3 regions of the Nocardia sp. 348MFTsu5.1 genome follow, and region 3 is predicted to be linked to each of the others. Evidence: riboswitches for the same ligand, from Rfam matches in the RefSeq annotation. Region 3 holds a riboswitch; each other region holds the start of a gene.
The links. Region 3 has a riboswitch for S-adenosylmethionine ahead of H290_RS0119935 (LLM class flavin-dependent oxidoreductase). Riboswitches for the same ligand answer to the same signal wherever they lie in the genome.
Positions count from the first base shown of each region.

Region 1 (5,173 bases), on a different contig from region 3:
AGCACGGTGATGTGCGGGAATCGTGAACCCCACACTTGCCCTTCGGAATCCAGTGATGCCGGGCCGGTCGAACCGCGGCACCCGCCGAGGACGTTGGCCGACACGACACACCATTCGTCGGTGTCGACTGCGGCGCCCGGGCCGATCAGCCCATCCCACCAACCGGGGGAGGGCTGATCGGGACCGGCGGGTCCTGTCGCATGGGAGTCGCCGGTCAGGGCATGCAGTGCCAGAACTACATTGTCGCGGGTGGGCGAGAGTGTGCCCCAGCGTTGGAACGCCAGGGTCACATTCTCGATCTGTCCACCGTTGTCCAGCGAAATCGGGCCGACCGGCACACTGGTCAGCTGCCCATCAGGCAGGGATTCCCAGTCCGGATGGGTTCGTGATGGCGTGTGCGGGTCGATGCTCACCTCACTTGGCCGCAGTGAAGCCCGAGTCGAGGTCGGCGATGATGTCGACGACGTTCTCGATACCCACCGCCAACCGGACCAGTCCGGGGGTCACGCCGGCAGCGAGCTGCTCTTCGGCGATCAGCTGGGAGTGGGTGGTCGATGCGGGGTGGATGACCAGCGACCGCACATCGCCGATGTTGGCGACATGGCTGTGCAGCGTGAGGGCGTCGACAAACCGCTTGCCGGCGTCCACCCCTCCGACGATCTCGAAGCCGATGATCGCGCCCTGACCACGCGGAGCCAATTCCTGGCCACGCTTGTACCAGCGTGAGGACTCGAGGCCGGCGTAGGCCACCGACTCCACCTGCGGGTGCTCGGACAGGTACTTGGCCACTGCCTGAGCATTCGACACGTGGCGCTCGATCCGCAGGCTGAGGGTTTCGAGGCCCTGCGCGATGAGGAACGCGTTGAACGGCGAAATGGCGGCACCGGTGTCGCGCAGCCACTGCACGCGGGCCTTGAGGGCGAAGGCCGGAGCGCCGAGATCGGCGAACACTGCGCCGTGGTAACTCGGGTCCGGGGTGGTGAAACCGGGGAACAGGTCCACACCGTCACGCTGGCCGCGCCAGTCGAAGGTGCCGCCGTCGACGATGACGCCGCCGATGGCAGTGCCATGTCCGCCAAGGTATTTCGTGGCCGAATGGACCACGATGTCGGCGCCGTGGGCCAACGGGTTGATCAGGTAAGGGGTGGCGACGGTGTTGTCGACGATCAGGGGCAGACCGGCCTCGTGGGCGACAGCAGAGATGCCGGGCAGGTCGAGGATTTCGTTGTTCGGGTTCGAGATGGTCTCGCCGAACAGCGCGCGGGTGTTGGGCTGGATTGCCGCGCGCCAGCTGTCGAGGTCCTCGGGGTCATCGACAAAGCTGACCTGGATGCCGAGCTTGGGCAGTGTGTAGTGGAAGAGGTTGTATGTGCCGCCGTAGAGACGGGGGCTCGACACCACGTGGCCACCGTTTTCGACGATGTTCAGGATCGAGTACGTCTCGGCGGCCTGGCCCGAGGCGACGAGCAGTGCTGCGACGCCGCCTTCGAGGGATGCGATGCGCTGTTCGACGGCGTCCTGGGTGGGGTTCATGATGCGGGTGTAGATGTTGCCCGGCTCGGCCAAGCCGAAAAGATTTGCGGCGTGCTCGGTGTCGCGGAACGTGTACGACGTGGTCTGGTAGATCGGAAGGGCGCGGGCGGAAGTCGCCGAATCCGGGCTCTGGCCAACATGGACCTGCTTGGTTTCAAAGCTCCAGTTGTCAGCTGGATTGACGTCTGTGTCAGACATGTAGGACTTCTCTTTCTTGGTCGGTAGGGCATCCAATTAGAGGGTCCGACCATCCGGACCCGCGCTTGCCGCGGCGAACCGCAACCTGGTCGTCACCCGGAGCACCCCACCGCGGATGGAGGGTTGCCGGTCAGCTAGCCGGGGCTTGTCGCTGACACTCAGGACCTGGCCAAAAGGATATAACACGCGTCGGAGCCGCTGAGAACCCTCTCGCGCACCTCAATTGCTCCCCGTTTCCGGGCCGATGGATCGCGTATCGTCCTTGCACCGAAACCCCGGGCCCTGGGGTTCCGTTTTCGGGATTCACATGTTCGGAGGATATCTGAGAACAGGTGTTGTCTTTTACGATTGCTTCTCGGGAGTAGCGACCATTCTTTCGAAGCTCTCGGCTCTTCGCGTCAGATAATCCAGGGGGTTCGGAAATGGGTTCGCATACGAAGCGGGCTCGCGCCCGGGACCGATCTGCGGCCCGGCGTCGTGCGATGGCCGCTACGGCAACTGTGGCGGTGACCCTGCCTGTTCTGGGATTCCTGGCTCAGCCGGCTGGTGCAGCGGAGGATTCGGTCGACTGCGCGAAGGGGCGCGTGTTCGTCGTGCCCGGAACCGCGGATCCCAACTCCATCCACACAGCGGGACTGGAGACTCGCTACGGAACCGAAGGCAAGGACTACCGCATCGAGATCATCGACTATCCAGGTGTCCTGTGGCCTCTCGGTGGGACGTCCTACGACCAAAGCGTTGAATTGGGTATAGAGAACCTCGAGACCGCGGTGGCGGTCTATCACGAGGCTTGTCCAGACCAGCCTGTCGTGATCGTCGGCTATTCCCAGGGCGCCCGCATCGCCGGCGATGTGTTGTCCGAGATCGGCCGCGGCGAGAGCCCTGTATCGATCGACCCGACTCAGGTGACCGGTGAGTTGTACTCAGATCCTCGTCGTACGGGGGATGCCGAAGGCCGCGGGGTCGAACTGATCCTTCCGGCCGTGATCCCCGGCATCACGATGAATGGTGCACGCGAGGGTTTCGGTGCCGCGAAAGTCACGCAGTTCTGCGTCGAAGGCGATCCGATCTGCGATCTCCAGGACCCGTTGCACTACCCGCTCCGCGCCGTCGACGGCTTGCTCGGCTACTTCGTCAAACATCTGACCTATGACGATGACATCTCCAAGGGGCCCGACGCCAGCGAGAACTCGCCGCGTGACGTACTCATCCCGTCCGATCCCGCGATCGGGGTCATCCTCGAGAGCCTCGGATTGCCGTTCCGATACATCGCAGTCGACAACCCTCTGCAGTTTCCAGACCTCGCAGTCCTTCGTCCGCTCTTCCATGCCGTGAATCAGTTCCTTCCACCGCTGCCGTACCTCGGGCATGGCGCGTACCTTCCTGACCTATGGGTCCTTCGCGACGCACTGTCGGGAAGTCCGGCTGCCTGGCAGGCCATCGGCGACAGCACGATCAGCATCTTGCGGTACCCGGAGAACTTCGTCCGCGATTGGATCGCGGAGATCGATCGGCAACTCGACCAGCTCGACGGCGCCCGCCTCGGGATCGTACCGGCGCCGACGGTGGCGAATGCGACGCAGCGGACCACGGATTCAGCGGCCTCCGAGTCGGTGTGGATCGAGCCGCATGACCTGACGCCGACCACCCGGCCTGAGGCGGAACCTGCGGAGACCACGCCGGCCCCGACCGAGCCGGCCCCGAGTGTCGAAGCCCGGGATGCCGAGCCCGCGAACACCCCATCTCCGTCCCCCGATCCCGCCTCGGTCGAGCGGTCCGGTGGCGGCGCCGAGCAGGACGTTGATCCGGTGGCTGAAGACGAGCCATTCGGCGATGTGGATGCGGCCACAGAGGACCCCGCTGCGGCCTGACGCGGTTGCATCACGGCTCTCGGCACCATCGTGGAGGTCGCAATCTTCGTCCCCTCGAGCAGGGTCGGAGGGAAATGTTCCCTCGGAGGTACCTGCGAGGGATGAAAGTGGACGGTCGCCCTTAGCCCTGATGGGTAGATTCGAGATTCCCGGGCTGTGGGTCAGTTCACGTCCGTTTCCGGAATGACCCGGGACTGCCTAGGGTTGGCACCGTAGTCACGTTGGCAATGTCGCCGTCGCACCCCGATCACGCCCGAGAGGTTCAATCATGTCTGCGCTCAGCACTGTCGTCCCCGAAGTCTCGGGGCCGATGCGTGGCAGTAGACGCACGGTCATCCTGGCGTTGTCGCTGGGGGCGTTCGGTATCGGTACGACCGAGTTCGTCGCGATGGGACTGCTGCCGTACATCGCCGGTTCGCTGGGGACCAGTGAGCCGACGGCCGGGCACGTGATCTCGGCCTACGCGCTCGGCGTTGTGGTGGGTGCTCCGATGATTGCCGCCCTCACCGCCCGAATGTCGCGGCGCACGTTGCTGATTGCACTGATGGTCGCGTTCACCGTGGGCAACGCCGCCACCGTGCTCGCCCAGAACTACGGCACATTGATGGCCGCCCGGTTCGTCGCCGGACTGCCGCACGGCGCCTACTTCGGCGTGGCCGCCCTCGTTGCCGCGCATCTGGCGGGTCCCGAATCGCGGGCAAAAGCGGTGGGGCAGGTGATGGTCGGCCTGAGCGTCGCCAATGTCGTCGGGGTACCGGTGGCGACCTGGCTCGGTAGTGCGCTCGGCTGGCGGTCGGCGTTTGTGGTCGTGGTGGTGATCGGGCTGCTGACGATTGTGGCCCTGTACATGTTCTTGCCGGCACTGTCCGATATGAAGATCACCAATCCGATGACCGAACTCGGGGCGCTGAAACGTCCGCAGGTCTGGTTTGCACTCCTCATCGGCATCGTCGGATTCGGCGGCATGTTCGCCTTTTACACCTACATCAGCACCGCATTGACCAGCGTGTCCGGTGTACCCGAATCGTTTGTCCCGTTCGCCCTGATGCTGTTCGGCCTGGGCATGGTGGCCGGCAACATCCTCGGCGGAGCTCTCGCCGATCGTGGCGTGGTGAGGGCGATATTCATCTGTCTCGTCGCCATCATGGTGGTACTGATCGCGTTCGCATTGCTGGCGGCCAACCCATGGGCAGCGCTGATCCTGACCTTCTTCATCGGGTTGACCGGGGTCGCGTTGACGCCCGCATTGCAGATCCGCCTGATGGATGTCGCCGAGGATGCGCAGACCCTGGCCGCGGCGCTGAACCACTCGGCCCTCAACGTCGCGAACGCGAGTGGGGCGTGGATGGGCGGGCTCGTGATCGCGGCCGGCTACGGGTACCGGGCGCCGTCGTTGCTCGGTGCGGGGCTGGCGCTCGCCGGACTCGCCGTGCTCGGGCTGGCCGTGCTCTATGCCCGCAGATCCACTGTCGCAGGGCGCACGTAGGCTCGCCCGACGTGACCACAATCGTGACGACGATCAACGTGAACGGCATTCGCGCAGCGGTGAAACACCGCTCCGAACGCAACCT
Region 1 is NZ_KB911520.1:49,431-54,603, reverse strand. It holds gene H290_RS0120535 (homoserine O-acetyltransferase) at 1-413, opposite strand, end outside; gene H290_RS0120530 (bifunctional o-acetylhomoserine/o-acetylserine sulfhydrylase) at 415-1,731, opposite strand; SAM riboswitch class IV at 1,788-1,897, opposite strand; gene H290_RS30355 (PE-PPE domain-containing protein) at 2,154-3,602, shown strand; gene H290_RS0120520 (MFS transporter) at 3,871-5,088, shown strand; gene H290_RS0120515 (exodeoxyribonuclease III) at 5,100-5,173, shown strand, end outside.
Region 1: another riboswitch for S-adenosylmethionine. It lies ahead of H290_RS0120530 (bifunctional o-acetylhomoserine/o-acetylserine sulfhydrylase); the one in region 3 lies ahead of H290_RS0119935 (LLM class flavin-dependent oxidoreductase).

Region 2 (5,173 bases), on a different contig from region 3:
GCGCGCCCGGGTGGTGCCCTCACTCAGATGCAGGTGAGCGCCGATCATGCTCTCCCACATGGCATTGTCGAGGACATCGGTATCGGGTGTGGTCTGCGCTGTCATCTGCCGTTCCATTCTTTCGAGATGAGTTCGTATGAGCGCACCCGTGCCTCGTGGTCGTGGGTGATGGTCGTGATCGAGATCTCGGCGGCGCCGGTGGCATCGCGGAGCACTTCGAGTTTGTCGGCGACGGTGGCCGGAGATCCGACAAACTGCGTCAGAACCCGGTCGCGCACCAGCTCGCGGTCGTCGTCCGTCCAATCGAAGGCAGCAGCTTCTGCCGGAGACGGGAACGGGATGGCGCCCTCGCCGCGGCGGATACTTCGGACCCAGGGTGCGTAGCCGCTGGCCAATTCGATTGCCTCATCATCGGTTTCGGCGGCCACCGCGTCCACCGACACTGCCACGTACGGTTCCGGGACATCGGCGGACGGTTGGAATGCGGCGCGGTAGGCCTCTACCGCGTCGATGACGGTACTCGGGCTGTGGTGATAGCTGGCGACAAAACGCAAACCCTTGGCGCCGGCCACCGCGGCGCTCGAACCGCCGGAAGCTCCCAGGATCCAGACCTGTACATCGGAATCCTCGCCCGGTGCGGCGTGGGCGGGAAGTCCTTGCGAACTGACGTAGGTTCCGTCGAGGAGCGCGAGCACCTCGGAGATCTGCTTGTCGTAGCCGGGTGCGTACGCGCCGGGCTGCTGGAGCAGGTCGAGCAGGTGGGTGATCGCCTGACTCGTCACGATGCCGGCGGTGTTGTACTGCTTGGGGATCAACAGCCCGTTGGACGTGTAGGTGTCTTCGGTGTGCGCGCCGCCACCGCGTGCTGCGAGGTAGTTCTTCGCAGCTGCTTCGGTCACCGATCCTGACTCCACACCTGACGCGGGTTCGGGCCGGGAGAACGACCGTCCGATCCCGAGGTCGAGGCGGCCCGGGTACAGGGCATTGATCAGGCCGAACTCCTCGACCGTTGCGAGCGGCGTCCGATGACCGAATTGCACTCCGGCCGAACCCAATCGGATCGTCGAAGTGGATCCGGCGATCAGTGCGATCTCCACGGCGGGCGACGAACCGATGACCCCGGGGTTCAGGTGGTGCTCGGCGAACCAGTACCGGGCGTATCCGAATTGCTCCGTGCGCTGGGCGAGGTCGATCGTGTTGCGTAAAGCGGTGGTGTTGTCCGACCCGGCCGAACGTGGCAGAAGGTCGAGGACCGACAATGGAATGGGCGCAGCCATCCGAACTCCTAGTGGGCTGATGCGGATGACGTGATCGGCGACTTCCAGTCGTCGACCACGGCGTCTGATGCACCGAAGGATGTGAAATCGGTGGTGACGCGGAATGCGTCCAAGGAGTACAGGTCTCGGGCGTAGCGCCACAGGTTCGGGAAGTCCGAGAGGCGCCGGGTCCCGGTCCTGGCGGCGGCGGCGTCGTGACGGACCAGCGTCACCCAGAGCCGGACATCGGCCAGGGTCACGTTGTCGCCCAGCAGGAATCGGCTGTCGGCCAATCGGCTGTCGAGTTCGGAGTACGCCCCGAACACCGTGGTTGCCGCTTCTTCGGCGGCCGGACCGGTGCCGGTGGCGACGTTGGCGGTGCTGTTGACGGTGGCACGCAACCACGCCTCCAGCTCGTCGATCTGCGCACGCAGGTTCTCCGGGTAGAGGTCGAACTCGCTGGTGACCTGACCTCGGAACTGCGTCGCGAGATCGGCGTCGAGCGTGTCGAACGTGTTGCTCACCACCTGCTTGGTGGTGCGGTCCCACAGGGTCGGAACCGAAACGTGGCCGTCGAAGCCGGGTTCGGTCGCGTTGTAGGCATCGCGCAGCAGCGTGAAGCCGTTGACCGGGTCGGGGCCGGTACTTTCACGGAAGCCCCAGCCGCGGGCGTCGCGACCACCGGCGACGTAGCTGACACTCACCAGATCGGACAGGCCCGCCAATTCGATCACGAGCGTGACGCGCTGCGCCCAGGGGCAGAACCACCCGGAATAGACGTGATAGCGCCCGGATTCGGCCGGATAGGGCGTGGAACCGTCATCGCTGATGCGACCCGTGAATCGGTACACGGGGCGGGTGTCGTCCGGCGCGCGAGTGATCGTGTACTCGCCGTAGGTTTCGGTATCGACTGGACTGGCGTAGTTCGACATGTTCAAACAACCTTCTCTGCGGAGTGGGAACGGAACGAAAACAGTGCGGGCGCGTCCTTGTCGACGGTGAGGTCGGCGAGGAGGCGGCCGATGGCCGGGACGAACTTGAAGCCGTGCCCGGAGAATCCGGCCGCGACAACAACCGGACCGGACCGGTCGATGACAAAGTTGGAGTCGGGTGTGGTGGCGTACGTGCAGCTGATCGGGGTCAGAGCGTCGGCGTCCACGCCCGGCACCCAGCGCCGGACGTAGTCCTGTAGGGCCGCGAGTTGCCGTGGTTCGGCCGTGAAATCGCGGCGATCGGGGTCGACAATTGGACCGGTTCCGTGGAAGCCGACCTTGACACCTTCGGCACCTGAGGACAATCCGTACACGCCACCGAACTCGGGTGCATCGGGTCCATCCGGATCGTGCAGGATTCCGAAGCTGGGCCAACTGGCGTCCGGATCGCGCGGTACAAAGTGTGCGGGCTGCTCCTGGGTGACGGTGATCGCGGGCAGTGGCGCGATGCCGGTCAACAGCTTTGATGCCCATGCGCCGGCCGCGACGACCACCCGGCGAGCCACATACTCGTGATCGTCGGTGCGGACGAAGACCGAATTGTCGTCCCTGACGTCGATGGATATCACCCGCGATTCGTGTCGGACTTCTGCTCCACCAGCGGCCGCGCTGCGCTGCAGTGCGTGCACGGCATCGTCGGCATGCAGTCGACCGCTGTTGGGGTAGTACAACGCGCGGCCGGCGAAGGTGATTCCGGGCCAACGCTGCGCGGCCTCGGCGGCATCGAGCCACTGATGGGGGAGCCCCAGTTCGGCGAGGGTGCCGGCGATGCCGGCGAGGTGAGTGGCCGCGCCCTGGTCGACGCCGCCGGTGACCGTGAGCAGGTCAGACCCCGACTCGTGCTCGAGTTCCGTCCAGAGCCTTTCGGCCTCGCGGGCCAACTCGACGTAGGTGCGGTCCGCGTACGACGTACGGAAGATCCGCGAAGCGCCGTGCGATGCCCCGTTTGTGTGGCCCGGTGAAAAGCGTTCCAGCAGAACGGTCTCCACGCCACGGCGGGCAAGTTGCCAGGCTGCGGCCGAACCCATCGCACCGCCACCGACCACCACGGTGTCGACACGTGTCGCGCTCATGCGGATCGGCCTGCTCTCTTGTTCGTGCGGCGCTTCGAGGAAGCCGCCGCTTGGAGTTCGAAACGTCGACGAGTGGCCGACCGAGAAATACGAGCGGCCGGGGAGAGGGCATGCTCGGGCTCTGAACTTCAACTGTTGACAGAACGATACTCACGGGTCGGCTTAAAGCCGATGACTGAGTGGGGTTTCGATCACCGGGAAGTTAATTGATTCGTATCTGGACTTGAGCCGGGAAAGTCTGTTAGCGTCAGCGTCGGTCATGAGTGCCAGCGCATAGCCCCGGCTTGCTGGTCAGCAACCCTCCTTCGCGGCGGGGTGCTCCGGGTGAGGACCTGGCCTGTTCGATCCCGAGCAGGCAAGCGCGGACCCCACACGTCCGAGTTGTCGAACTGCCGTATCGGCAGGTTCGTTCCTCAGTGCGTGCGGTATCCCTGACACCGGAAGAGGTGTGAGATATGAGCACTACAACACTTGATCATTCCGTCAAAGCCCTTGCTGCGATTGAGGGTTCGGACACACAGGCACCGCTGAGGGACGGCTCGACCACTCGATACGTCAACTTCGACTACGCGGCGAGTGCGCCGGCATTGTGCAGCGTCGTCGAGAGGATCTCGCAGCTGCTGCAGACCTATTCGAGCGTCCACCGGGGTGCCGGATACGCATCCCAGGTGACCACCAAGGCCTACGAAACCGCCCGAGGGCAGGTTGCGGACTTTGTTGGTGCCGGCAACGAGCACTGTCTGATCTTCACGCGGAACACCACCGACTCCCTGAACCTGCTGGCTCGTTGTGTGCCGGGAAAGGTGGTGGTGCTCGACCTGGAGCACCACTCAAACCTGTTGCCGTGGAATGACGTTCATGTCGTCCGTGGCGCGAATACGTTGGCCGCGACGATCAGTCGGGTGGAGACCGCGCTCAAAGACACCCGCGCAGTCCTGCTCGCGGTCACCGGCGCGTCCAACGTCACCGGTGAGATCTTGCCGATCGGTGAGCTGGCGGAGATCGCGCACCGCCACGGTGCCCGGATCGCAGTCGACGGTGCGCAATTGGTTCCGCACCGCCGGGTCGACATCACCGCCACCGGAATCGACTACCTCGCATTCTCGGGGCACAAGACCTACGCACCATTCGGGTCCGGAGTACTTGTCGGACTTCGGGATTGGCTGGATGCGGCAGATCCGTACCTGGCCGGTGGCGGTGCGGTGCTCAACGTGACCGCTGACGACGTGAAGTGGGCGCCCGCGCCGGCCCGCCATGAAGGCGGCTCGCCCAACGTCCTGGGAGCGGCAGCGCTTGCCGCCGCGTGCGTCGAAATCGAGTCCCTCGGGGATGCTGTGGTTTCCCATGAGGCAACGCTCACAGAGCAATTGCGCGATGGACTGTCCGAGATCCCCGGCGTGCACACGCTGAAGATCTTCGCCGACAGCACCGATGCCGTCGGCGTGGTCAGCTTTGTTGTCGACGGTCATCAGGCCGCCGAGGTCGCGGCCCACCTGTCGGCGGAATACGGCATCGGTGTGCGCGACGGGCGATTCTGCGCGCACCCGCTCCTGGACCGGCTGGGCCACGGATCAGGTGCTGTGCGGGCAAGTCTGGGCCTCGGCTCGAGTTCTGCCGACGTGGACCTTCTCCTGGCGGCCCTTCGCGCTCTGTGACTATCTGAGCGGCACACCCAGCGCCATGAGGGCGGTGTCGTCTTCCAGTCCGGCGCCGAAACTGTCGAGCAACGCGTTAAAATCCTTGACGATCTGCTCGGCGGAGGTCGGCGCGTGCGCCGCCGCGAACTCGAGCAGTGCGCCGTTGTCGTCGTACCTCTCCGGGCCTGGTCCGATCCTCGCCTCGGTCAGTCCGT
Region 2 is NZ_KB911509.1:594,024-599,196, reverse strand. It holds gene H290_RS0102835 (GNAT family N-acetyltransferase) at 1-105, opposite strand, end outside; gene H290_RS0102830 (LLM class flavin-dependent oxidoreductase) at 102-1,277, opposite strand; gene H290_RS0102825 (glutathione S-transferase C-terminal domain-containing protein) at 1,286-2,188, opposite strand; gene solA (N-methyl-L-tryptophan oxidase) at 2,191-3,321, opposite strand; SAM riboswitch class IV at 3,577-3,689, shown strand; gene H290_RS0102815 (aminotransferase class V-fold PLP-dependent enzyme) at 3,777-4,976, shown strand; gene H290_RS0102810 (SpoIIE family protein phosphatase) at 4,977-5,173, opposite strand, start outside.
Region 2: another riboswitch for S-adenosylmethionine. It lies ahead of H290_RS0102815 (aminotransferase class V-fold PLP-dependent enzyme); the one in region 3 lies ahead of H290_RS0119935 (LLM class flavin-dependent oxidoreductase).

Region 3 (5,173 bases):
GTTGTGAGAGAACGGTTCCCGGCTGGTCCAGGCCTTCTTGACGATCTGGATGTACTCCCTGGTCCGGTCGTACCGTTCGTCCTTCGTCAGGAAGTCGCCCTCGCGCTGCTGCTCGGCGTCGTTGCCGCCGGTGATGAAGTGCACCGTGACCCTTCCGCCCGAGATCTGGTCGAGCGTGGCGAAGGTCTTGGCGGCAAACGTCGGATACGAGACATTCGGGCGATGCGCCAGCAGGATCTGGATGCGATCGAGGTGGCTGACGATGTACGACGCGGCAGCTGCCGGTTCGGGGGCCCCGGAGCCGTAGGCGAAAAGGATCCGGTCCCAGCCGAAATCTTCGTGTGCGCGAGCAAGTTTGAGCGTGTACTCCTTGTCGAAGGAGCTGGCGGTGGTGCGTGGCCGGATCTCGGTGGCGTCGTTCGTGCCCGCGATGCCCAGGAATTCTACTGGCATGTCGTTGGTCCTGTCTTCAGATGAAAGTGGAACGAGGAGCGATTACAGGCCCCACGCCTTGGCGAGCAGTTCATGCGATCGGAGTCGGTCCTCATGACGATGGGTGACCGAGGTGATCACCAGTCCGTCTGCGGCAGTGAGCTTTTGCAGCGCTTCGAGTCGCGCGACCACGGTCTCCGGGCCACCGACGAACTGCGTCTCGACACGATCGGCGACGAGAGCGAATTGTTCGTCCGACAGTGGGGCCACCGTCGCGGGGTCCGGATAGGCGATGGCGCCGTGCCCACTGCGAATGCTGTACACCCACTGCGGAAATGACGACGCGAGTTCTTTCGCGGTCGCGTCATCGTCGGCGACCACCACGTCGGCAGACACCACCACGTGCGGTTCGGCGAGCGTGGCGGACGGAACAAAAGCCTCCCGATAGGCCTGCACCGCTTCGAGAGTGGTCGACGGGGTCACGTGATAGTTGGCCACGAAGGGCAAACCACGCGAGCCGGCCACCTGGGCGCTCTGGCCCTTGCTGGTGCCGAAGATCCACAACTCCAGACCGGCGTTCTCCCCTGGGCTGGCATGCAATTCGACGCCGGACGGCGTGCGGTACGTCCCGGCGATGAGCGCTTCGATGTCGGCGACCTGGTCGGTGAAGTCGGGGGGCTGCGCTCCGGGTTGGGTCAGCACCTCGGCCATCGCGGCCAGCCGCGACGCCTTCAGCAACACGGACAGGTCGAACGGCGCAGGCACGATCACACCGTCGATCACCTCACGCTGACGGTCCGGGGCGGTCGGTGATGGTGCCGAACCCGCCTTCTGCGCTTCGGACCGGCGTTGACCCGACCGTCCGAGCCCGAGGTCGAGCCGGCCAGGGTGAAACGCGTCGAGAATGCCCCACTCCTCCACGACCGACACCGCGGTCCGCTGACCGACCTGAACGGCCGCAGACCCCACTCGAATGGTGGAGGTCGCGGCAGCGATCTGCCCGACGACCACGGTCGGTGACGAACTCGCGACCGCCACAAAGTGGTGCTCGGCCAGCCAGTATCTGGAGTAACCCCACAACTCGGCGTGCTGGGCGAGGTCCACCGAGTTCTTCAACGCCGTCGCCGCATCCGATCCTTCGCTGATCGGCGAGAGGTCGAGTATCGACAGCGGCACTCGTGAGGACGCGGAAGTCGACGTGGTCATGTCGGGACCGCTACCCGGGCGGGCGCATTGATGGGCCGGCTCGGGATCTCCCGCCGCAGAACCGGTGCGATCTCACTCTGGAATAACTCGAGCGAATCGCGGTGTTGTGCGTCGGTGAGCCCGCTGGCGTCGGCGTGCAGGTGCATCACTTCGTGCCCGAACTTCTCGTGATAGCGCAGCACCTTGTCGATCACCTGTTGCGGACTGCCCAGCAACAACGAACTCCGTTCGATCGCGTCCTCGAGAGTCGGGAAGACAAGTGGCAGCCCGAAAGACCCGATTCGCGCGACCGTGGCGTCGAAAAGCGGACGGTAGGTGTTGATCGCGTCCTGCGAGTTCTTGGTCGCATAGAAACCGGCCGAGCCGGCGCCGACGAGGGCCGCCGCCGGATCGTGGCCATAGGCCGCCCAGCGCTCCCGGTAATAATCGATCAGCTCCGCGTAGGGCTCGATCGGGTTGGTGACGTTGGCCGAGAACAGCGGATCACCGTAAGACGCTGCGAGATCTACTGATTCGCGACTGGTCGCGCTGCCGTGCCAGATCCGGATCTGCTTCTGCAGCGGCCGGGGCAATGCCTCGGCCTCGGTCAGCGATGGGCGGTACTTCCCCTCCCACGTGACGGTGTCGTTCTCCCACAACTGCCGGAAGAGCTCGTATCCCTCACGATTCCGATCCCACTGATCGGCCTCGGTGACATGGAACAGCTTGGCCTGCGCGGCGCCGTTACCTTTGCCGATCATCAGCTGCAGGCGCCCACCCGAGAGGTTGTCCAGCGTCGAGTAGTCCTCGAACGCCCGGACCGGATCGAGCAGGCTCAAGGTCGTCACGGCAGTGAACAGAGCTATCGACGACGTGCGCGCCGCGATGTTGCTCAGCACCACCGGCGGCGACGACGAGATGAACGGCCGCTCGTGCCGCTCGCCGACACCGAAGCCGTCGAAGCCGAGTTCCTCGGCGAGGACAGCATTGTCAACCACTTCCCGCAGCCGTTCCGACGGACTGATCGTCACGCCGGTTACGGGATGGGGGGTGTGGGTGATCAGACTGATCAATAAGAATTTCACCCAAACTCCTGAACTGAGAACACAGCACACAACCTTCATCGGTCCCGGCGGTAGCACCCTCACCCGCCGAAGCGGGGGGTTGCTGCGATGTCAGCGAGCCGGGTCTCTCAATCGCTCCTGATGATGCTTCTCGACATTAAGCGCACTCCCGAAAACGGTCAAACAGCGAATTCGCCTGCAGTGCAGACTCTGTGACGGACTCCGTGGTCGACGTACACAACAAGGTTTCAATCAGGCGGAATTTTAATCGGCGCCTTGACCGTCGAGCATGCGTTCCCGCATCTCTTCGAACACCCGGCCGATCACCGAGACGTCTCGCGGGCTGAGCAGGTCGAACATCGTCTTCCGCACCTCGGCCACGTGACCGGGACTGACGGCTGCCAGCTTGTCGGTGCCGTCTTCGGTCAGCTCGGCCATCATCCCGCGCTTGTCGTCCTCACATTCCACCCGCCGCACCCATCCGGCCGTGACCAGCCGCCCGATCGCCCGGGTCGCGCCTCCGCGCGTGGTCGTCATGGCGTCGGCCAGCTCGCGCATCCGCAGACGTCCGCCGGGCGCCTCGGACAGGATCACCAGAATCTCGAAGTCCGTGAAGGACATGTCGGCGTCGCGGGTGAGCTGCTGGTCGAGCGTCCGCAGCAGCAGGCGCGTGGCGTCGAGGTAGGCGCGCCAGGCGTGATGTTCGGCGTCGCTGAGCCATCGGGTGTCGTCCACCTGACGAGCATATCCAAAGTGGTTGACAAAACAACTACCTGGGTTTAGATTCAAGTCGTTGACAAAGCAACTAGTTTGATCGGGACCCGGGAGACGCAGCGAAGCGGAACTCGACCAATTAGCAGGAAGGCAGACCATGACCACTGCAGCCGAAGAACAGCGTTCGCAGGATTTCGCACAGCAACGCGACCGCATCCGTTCCGAGCACCTCAAGCCGGCATCGACACGGCCTGCCTCCTCCGCCAGGGGCCTGCACCACACAGCTCTTGTCAGCAGCGACGTCGAGCAGACCGTGCGGTTTTATCAGGGCATCCTGGAGTTCCCCCTTACCGAGCTCATCGAGAACCGCGACTACCCCGGTTCATCGCACTTCTTCTTCGACATCGGCAACGGAAACCTGCTGGCGTTCTTCGACTTCCCCGGTCTCGACGTCGGGCCGTACCAGGAAGTCCTCGGCGGTCTCCATCATGTCGCCATCAGTGTCGAGCCCACGCGATGGGAAGCACTGCGCACCAAGCTGATCGACGCCGGCGTGGAACTCGCCGAACACAGCGAGGTGTCGCTCTACTTCCGCGACCCCGACGGCGCACGCATCGAATTGATCGCCGATCCACTCGGTGAGATGTACGGCAATCACGTCCTCTGATTCTTCAGTCCCCGAAAGGCCCTTCGCGATGACTTCAGCGACCACGTCCGCACAGTTCGACGTCCGCCGGGCCGAGGGCCGGTTCAAGACCAACGCCGGCTGGCTCGACTCCAAACACTCCTTCTCCTTCGGCCATCACTACGACCAGGCCAACACCCACCACGGTGTCCTGATGGTCAACAACGACGACATCGTCCTCCCGGGCGAGGGTTTCGACACCCACCCGCACCGGGACATGGAGATCATCACCTGGGTTCTGCAGGGCTCCCTGGTGCATCAGGACTCCATGGGCCACAACGGCGTCATCTACCCGGGCCTGGCGCAGCGGATGAGCGCCGGCACCGGGATCAGGCATTCGGAGAAGAACGACTCGTGGCGCCTCGACACCGTCTCGGGCACCGCTGCCGAAAAGCATGACGAACCGGTCCACTTCATCCAGATGTGGGTTGTCCCCGACGAGTCCGGCATCACGCCCGGCTACGAGCAACTCGAGATCGACAACGAACTGCTCTCCGGTGGGCTGGTTCCGGTTGCCACCGGGATGCCGGAGTACATCGACCATTCCGCCATCCGGATCAAGAACAAGTACGCGGCGATGCACGTCGCGCGCATGCAACCGGGACAGGTTCCGGTGACGTTGCCGGACGCTCCCATGCTCCACGTCTTCGTTCCGCGCGGCGAGGTGTTCATGGAGGGGGTCGGTGAACTCCGCGAAGGTGACGCGGTTCGCGTCAACGGTGGTGGCGGGCAGCAACTGACCGCCGGCACCGACGCCGAGGTCATCGTGTGGGAAATGCATGCAGCGATAGCGGCCTGACACCCACGGGCCATAGGCTCAGACCTGATGACAAACTTCACCTACACCGGGCTGCCGTCGCGGATCGTATTCGGGAGCGGCACACTCGGGGCTGTCGGCGACGAAGTCAGCAGACTCGGTGGCAATCGGGTTCTGCTCCTCGCCGGACCACGGCTCGAAACCCTGGCCGCCGACCTGACCGCCCAGTTGGGCACTCGGGTCGTGGCCCGCTTCGACGGCGCCGCCATGCACACACCGTTGGAGGTCACCACCCGCGCGATGGAACTGGCCGAAGCCAGTGCTGTCGATTGCGTG
Region 3 is NZ_KB911519.1:118,068-123,240, forward strand. It holds gene H290_RS0119925 (LLM class flavin-dependent oxidoreductase) at 1-453, opposite strand, end outside; gene H290_RS0119930 (LLM class flavin-dependent oxidoreductase) at 496-1,638, opposite strand; gene H290_RS0119935 (LLM class flavin-dependent oxidoreductase) at 1,635-2,702, opposite strand; SAM riboswitch class I at 2,735-2,829, opposite strand; gene H290_RS0119940 (MarR family winged helix-turn-helix transcriptional regulator) at 2,946-3,416, opposite strand; gene H290_RS0119945 (VOC family protein) at 3,553-4,062, shown strand; gene H290_RS0119950 (pirin-like bicupin family protein) at 4,091-4,879, shown strand; gene H290_RS0119955 (maleylacetate reductase) at 4,907-5,173, shown strand, end outside.